One region of the uncultured Anaerofustis sp. genome, then DNA from elsewhere that is predicted to be linked to it. Evidence: riboswitches for the same ligand, from Rfam matches in the RefSeq annotation. Region 1 holds a riboswitch; the other holds the start of a gene.
What was found. A riboswitch is a leader RNA that binds a small molecule or an ion and turns the genes downstream of it on or off. The one in region 1 is predicted to bind lysine.
Positions count from the first base shown of each region.

Region 2: linked by a shared signal. The riboswitch ahead of Q0516_RS10470 (Na+/H+ antiporter NhaC family protein) and the one ahead of Q0516_RS09505 (aspartate-semialdehyde dehydrogenase) in region 1 are both predicted to bind lysine.

Region 1 is NZ_CALHFB010000050.1:92,930-96,150, forward strand. It holds gene dapA (4-hydroxy-tetrahydrodipicolinate synthase) at 5-886, opposite strand; gene Q0516_RS09505 (aspartate-semialdehyde dehydrogenase) at 888-1,898, opposite strand; lysine riboswitch at 1,982-2,155, opposite strand; gene Q0516_RS09510 (MBL fold metallo-hydrolase) at 2,421-3,137, opposite strand; gene Q0516_RS09515 (TIGR04076 family protein) at 3,166-3,221, opposite strand, start outside.
Region 2 is NZ_CALHFB010000052.1:34,343-37,563, forward strand. It holds gene Q0516_RS10465 (PTS transporter subunit EIIC) at 1-1,342, shown strand, start outside; lysine riboswitch at 1,457-1,625, shown strand; gene Q0516_RS10470 (Na+/H+ antiporter NhaC family protein) at 1,789-3,221, shown strand, end outside.

The DNA.
Region 1 (3,221 bases):
CTCTTTAAATCAAAGAATATTCTTTTAAAGTCTTTTCTAGAAACTCTCTTTTATCTCCTGTCAGTTCAACAAGCGGAAGTCTCATATCACCTGTTTTAAGCCCCATTATTTTCATAGCTGTCTTAACGGGGATAGGATTACATTCACAGAACAGTGCATCGCACATAGGTAAAATATCAAGCTGTTTTTTAATTGCAGTCTTGATATCTCCGCTGAAAAATGCGTCTGTAAGCTCAACACAAGTTTTAGGGATTATATTTGAACAAGTTGAAATAACGCCGTCTCCGCCCAAAGAAAGTACAGGCATGATTTGGTCGTCATTTCCGGAGTAGAGTTCAACATCATCAGGGATATCTTTCATAATCCTTGCTACCTGAGATAAATCTCCGCTTGCTTCTTTAAAAGCTTTTACATTTTTTATCTTAGTAAGCTCTATTGCAAGAGAAGCGGAAATATTTTTCCCTGTCCTTGAAGGTACATTGTAAACGATAATAGGTACATCTATTCTGTCACTTATATATTCATAGCTTTTATAAATACCTTCATCGCTTGATTTATTGTAGTAAGGGTTATTTATTAAAACAGAATCCGCACCTCTTTTTGCGGCAAGTTCCGTAAGCTCCAGTACATGTTGTGTATTGTTTGTTCCCGTTCCTGCAATAAAAGGAACTCTTCCAGCTATGACTTCGTTACTTACTCTGAATATTTCATCTTTCTCTTTATCGGTAACAGTAGGAGATTCTCCTGTGGTACCGCATATAACGAGACCGTTTATCCCGCTTTCTATCTGGTCGTTGATAAGTGTTTCGAGAACATTTAAATCGACCTTATTATTTTCATCAAACGGCGTAACTAACGCCGTAGCAACACCTTTAAGAATTGACATATTAGTTTTCCTTTCCGAAGAAATTTTCTTTAATCAAATACTCGGCAATCTGTACAGTGTTTGAAGCCGCACCTTTTCTGATATTATCACCTACACACCATAGGTTCATACCGCTTTCCACAGAGAAGTCTCTTCTAATTCTGCCTACATATACTTCATCATTACCCGCAGCGTCCAAAACCGTAGGATATTCGGAAACAGAAATATCGTCTTTTACAATTACTCCGGGAGCATTTTTAAGAAGTTCTCTGGCTTCATCTACATCAAACGGTTTTTCAAATTCAAGGTTTATGCTTTCGCTGTGTCCTACAAATACTGGAACTCTTACCGTAGTAGCTGTAACTTTGATGTCATAATCTCCAAGTATCTTATGAGTTTCATTTACCATTTTAAGTTCTTCTTTTGTATATCCGTTATCGGTAAAATCATCTATATGAGGAAGACAGTTATATGCTATTTGTACAGGGTAAAATTCGTTTTTACCGCCTTTTACACCTTCTTCCAAATCCTTTATACCTTTGATACCTGAGCCTGCAACAGCCTGATATGTAGAATAGATTACTCTTTTAATTTTATATGCATCATGAAGAGGTTTTAAAACAACCATCGCCTGAATAGTAGAACAGTTAGGATTTGCTATGATACCTTTAGTCTTAAGCGCATCCTTCGGATTTACTTCGGGAACTACCAAAGGTACTTCCTCATCCATTCTCCACTGAGATGAATTATCTATAACCACAACATTGTTCTTTGCGGCTATTGGAGCAAATTTTTTACTCGTTCCTCCTCCTGCAGAAAAAAGTGCAAAATCTATATCTTTATCAAAAGAATGTTCATTCAATTCTTCGACTGTATATTCCTTACCTCTGAATTCAACTTTTTTACCGGCAGAGCGGCTTGACGCCATAGGGTAAAAATTATCTACGGCTATATTACTCTCCTCTAAAACTTCAATCATTTTTTGTCCTACAACACCGGTTGCACCCGCAATCGCTACATTGTATTTTCCCATATTATTCCTCCTAAGTGTATTTTTTATAGTGTTATAAAAAATAAAAGCCGACAAAGCGACTCTAATACACAAAAAAATTAGTATTTGTGAATAGCACTCCATCTAAGCGATGACAGTCTCAATGCTCTTAACATTAAGCCCGGAAATCTAAACGGTAAAATATAAACTTCCTCGGCAGATTTTCCTTTCAACCATTCTTACCTGCATTTACCTGCATCAAATGATTTACTGATAAAATCCGCGCCTCTATCTTAACACTACTTATTGATTTTTAATCTTTCTTTATTATAGAGGGAAAAGACTATTTATGCAAGTATTTTATAACACTTTTGCCATATTTAAAGTAATTTATATGGTTATCATTATATAATGATTTTTATAAGTCTTTTAAATGGTTTTTATGTGTTTGATTAAATGAATATATGAAGAAAAGTAAGGGGCGCGAAATCTGCTTTAGCAGGCGTAGTGCCCCGAAATAAAAAATACCAAGCAATAAAACACTTGATTTTTTTATGATACAAATTAAATTTTAACTTTTAACATCGGTACTGCAAGCAATATTTCCTCATCAGAACCTTTTTTTGCATCAAAAAGATATTCTTTTATGTCTATAAACGGTGCAAGGTGAGTGATCATTAACTTTTTAACATTCATGTCTACAGCTGTTTTTGCTGCCTCATAGGAACTCATATGAGTATTCCTATTTAATTTCTGACTGCTTATGAATGCACCGTCCAAAAGTGCGAAATCAACACCTTTTATAAATGTCTTTAAATTATCATTTACTATGCTATCCCCGCTGTAAACGAATGTTTTGTTATTATATTCAATCTTTGTCATAAAAGCAGATACGGGATGTTCGGTACTTAAAAATGATATCTTGATATCATCTAACTTCACTTCCATATTATCCTCTAATACTTTGACATCAAAACATTCCTCATCTTTAAATCTGTCAAATTCACTGATTGGACTATTCGGAGCATAAAGAGGTATCTTTTTATCTATAAGTTTCAAATAATATCTAAGTATAAACAAATCATTTATATGGTCTGCATGAAGATGAGATAATATTACCATATCTATATCTTCCATCTTACATATTTTTTGAAGATTTATGAGAGAACCCGCTCCCATATCCATCAATATTTTTTTATCATTTACTTCCATTAAATACGAACTTGTAGGACCGTCACTGCCTGAAATGGGTCCGTAGCATCCGAGTGTATTTAGTTTCATATTCTATTCCTTTCTACGATAATCAAAATTAACGAACGGGAGTATAATTGATTTCAGCATCTTCTTTTGTTGCTTCAAGTTTAA
Region 2 (3,221 bases), on a different contig from region 1:
GGGAGTACTTGAAATAGAATATCAATGTAATTATAACGGTAAAAAGATATGGAGCAGGGTAGGTTATATACTATCTGAAATAAAAGATGATAAACCGTATATGGTTACGGTTACCATGAGGAATGTAAGTGATATCAAAACTAAGCAGGAGGCTCATAATCAGGCTTTGAAAGACGCCTATGAAATGGCAAGGAATGCTAATAATGCAAAGACGGATTTCTTATCCAGCATGTCTCATGACATAAGGACTCCTATGAATGCAATAATGGGAATGACGGTCATCGCTAAAAACAATAAGGATAACGCTGAAAAGCTTGATGATTGTTTGGATAAGATTGCGTCTTCTTCCAATCATTTGCTTGATTTAATAAATGATGTGCTTGATATGTCTAAGATCGAAAGCGGGAAAGTAACGTTAAATGAAGAGCCTTTGGATTTGGATGATATTATCGACGATGTATTAAATATTATTTTACCGGCTGCAAGGGATAAGCATATAGCCGTTGAATTGAAAAAAGAGATGCCCCATGCTTTTGTTCTTGGGGATGTTCTTCGTATCAATCAAGTATTTTTAAATATATTAAGCAATGCGGTTAAGTTTACTCCCGAAAATGGAAAAATAGATATTTTGATTAAAGAAATAGAGCCCGAGTATAAAAATTATTACAGTTATGAATTTAGATTTACAGATAACGGTATCGGGATGAGCGATGAGTTCATAAGTAAAATATTCACACCTTTTGCAAGGTCCGAAGAATCAGTTATTAAAAATGTAGAGGGAACCGGTCTTGGTATGTCTATCGTAAAGAATATAGTTGATATGATGAACGGCGAAATTTATGTTAAGAGTAAGCTTAATATTGGAAGTGAATTCACTGTTGTTCTTCATCTAAAGCCTCAGTCTGATATGAAAAGTAAAACAGTTAAAAAGGATAGTGTAGATAATAAAAATTACGATTTTAAAGGTAAGAAAATCCTTATTGTAGAGGATAATAAACTAAATATGGATATAGCTTTTGAAATAATCGGTTACACCGGGGCGAGTATAGAAAAGGCAGAGAATGGGAAAGAGGCTTATGAAAAATATATCATGAAAAAAGAGAATTATTATGATTTGATAATAATGGATATCAGGATGCCGATAATGAACGGATATGAAGCCACGGAAAAAATCAGAAATGCAGGAAGATCTGACAGTAAAACAGTTCCTATAATCGCAATGACGGCAGATGCTTTCAGCGATGATATAAGAAAAGCAAAAGAAGCGGGAATGAATGCTCATATAACCAAACCTTTTGACATCAATAAGCTAATGTCTGCTATGAATGAAATATTAAAATAAGAGGTATCATGCCTCTTATTTTTTAATTAATTGTAAATGATACTTATATTAAGTACCATAATCATTTAAAACTTGACAATAATCGATAAACATGGTAAAAATTAATAGTAAGTGTAAAATGATAGAGGTGCGGTGTTCATCAGTATTATATAATGGAATTGCGGTAATTTTATATAAGAAAGGGGATACTGCCGAAGGGGTTATTTTTACCGAAGAAATAAGTCCTGGTATATTATAGAATATGTAATGTACTGTCACAAAGATGTGGAGCGCTATCCTAAAGCAAATAATTGCCATAAATGCGTTTTACTTTTTTGTATGTCATTTATGGCTTTTTTAGTTGTTGGCAGCGTTTGACTAAAAATGATTTTTATATGTCTTTATTTTTTAATTAAGATAATTCATGAACGTAATGCTGCAAAGTATAAAAATTAAAGGGGTTTAATATGAAATCATCAAAGAAAAAGATCTATACCGGTCTTGCTAGTTTTATTTTTATTATAATGCTGGCTTTTCCGATTTTAGGTGCCGAAGCAAGTGAGGCAAAACCGGCTATGTACGCTACTATATGGTCATTACTTCCTCCTCTTATTGCGATCATACTTGCTTTGATCACCAAAGAAGTTTACAGTTCTCTGTTTATAGGTATTTTAATCGGAGGAGTGTTTTACGCAGGAGGACAATTTGAAGGAACTGTAACACACATACTTAATGACGGGATAGTCAAAGTATTATCGGATAGTTACAATGTGGGGATATTGATATTCCTTGTAATTCTCGGTGCAATGGTTGCACTCATGAACAAGGCGGGCGGTTCCGCCGCATTCGGTAACTGGGCAAGTAAACACATCAAAACCAGAGTAGGCGCACAGCTTGCAACAATCGCACTTGGGGTACTCATATTCGTAGACGATTATTTTAACTGTTTGACAGTCGGCAGCGTTATGCGTCCTATTACGGATAAACATAAAGTTTCCCGTGCAAAACTTGCATATCTTATAGATGCTACCGCAGCACCTGTTTGTATAATTGCTCCTATTTCTTCCTGGGCGGCAGCAGTTACGGGTTTTGTAAAAGGTGCAGACGGCTTTTCCATATTTATAAAGGCAATTCCATATAACTTTTATGCACTTCTTACTATAGTAATGATGATCAGCTTGGTACTTATGAAAGTGGACTTTGGTTCAATGAAGAAGCATGAAGATAATGCTTCAAAGGGAGATTTGCATTCTATATTAAATTCCGGATATGTCGATGAAGTTGAGGACGAAGTAAATGAAAAAGGTAGAGTAATCGACCTTGTGATACCTGTTTTGACTCTAATTGTCTGCTGTTTGATTGGGATGATTTACAGCGGAGGCTTCTTTGAAGGTACAAGCTTTGTAGAGTCTTTCTCTAACAGTGACGCTTCGGTAGGATTATCTCTTGGAAGTATGTTTGCTCTTGTAATAACCATTGCTTTATATGTATTCAGAAAAGTACTTAATTTCAGAGAATGCATGGATTGTATACCGGAAGGATTTAAAGCTATGGTTCCTGCAATCTTGATTTTAACATTTGCATGGTCATTAAAGGCTATGACAGACAGCTTGGGAGCCGGTGTATTCGTTGCAGACTTTGTTCAGCACAGTGCTAAAGGATTTATGAATTTCCTTCCTGCAATCATATTCTTGGTTGGCTGTTTCCTTGCTTTTGCGACAGGTACTTCATGGGGAACATTTGGTATATTGATACCTATAGTCGTTGATGTATTTGCAAATAATCCTACACTTATGATTATTTCCATTTCTGCTTGTATGGCAGGTGCAGTATGCGGAGACCACTGTTCTCCTATTTCAGATACTACTATCATGGCGTCAGCCGGGGCTAGGTGTAATCA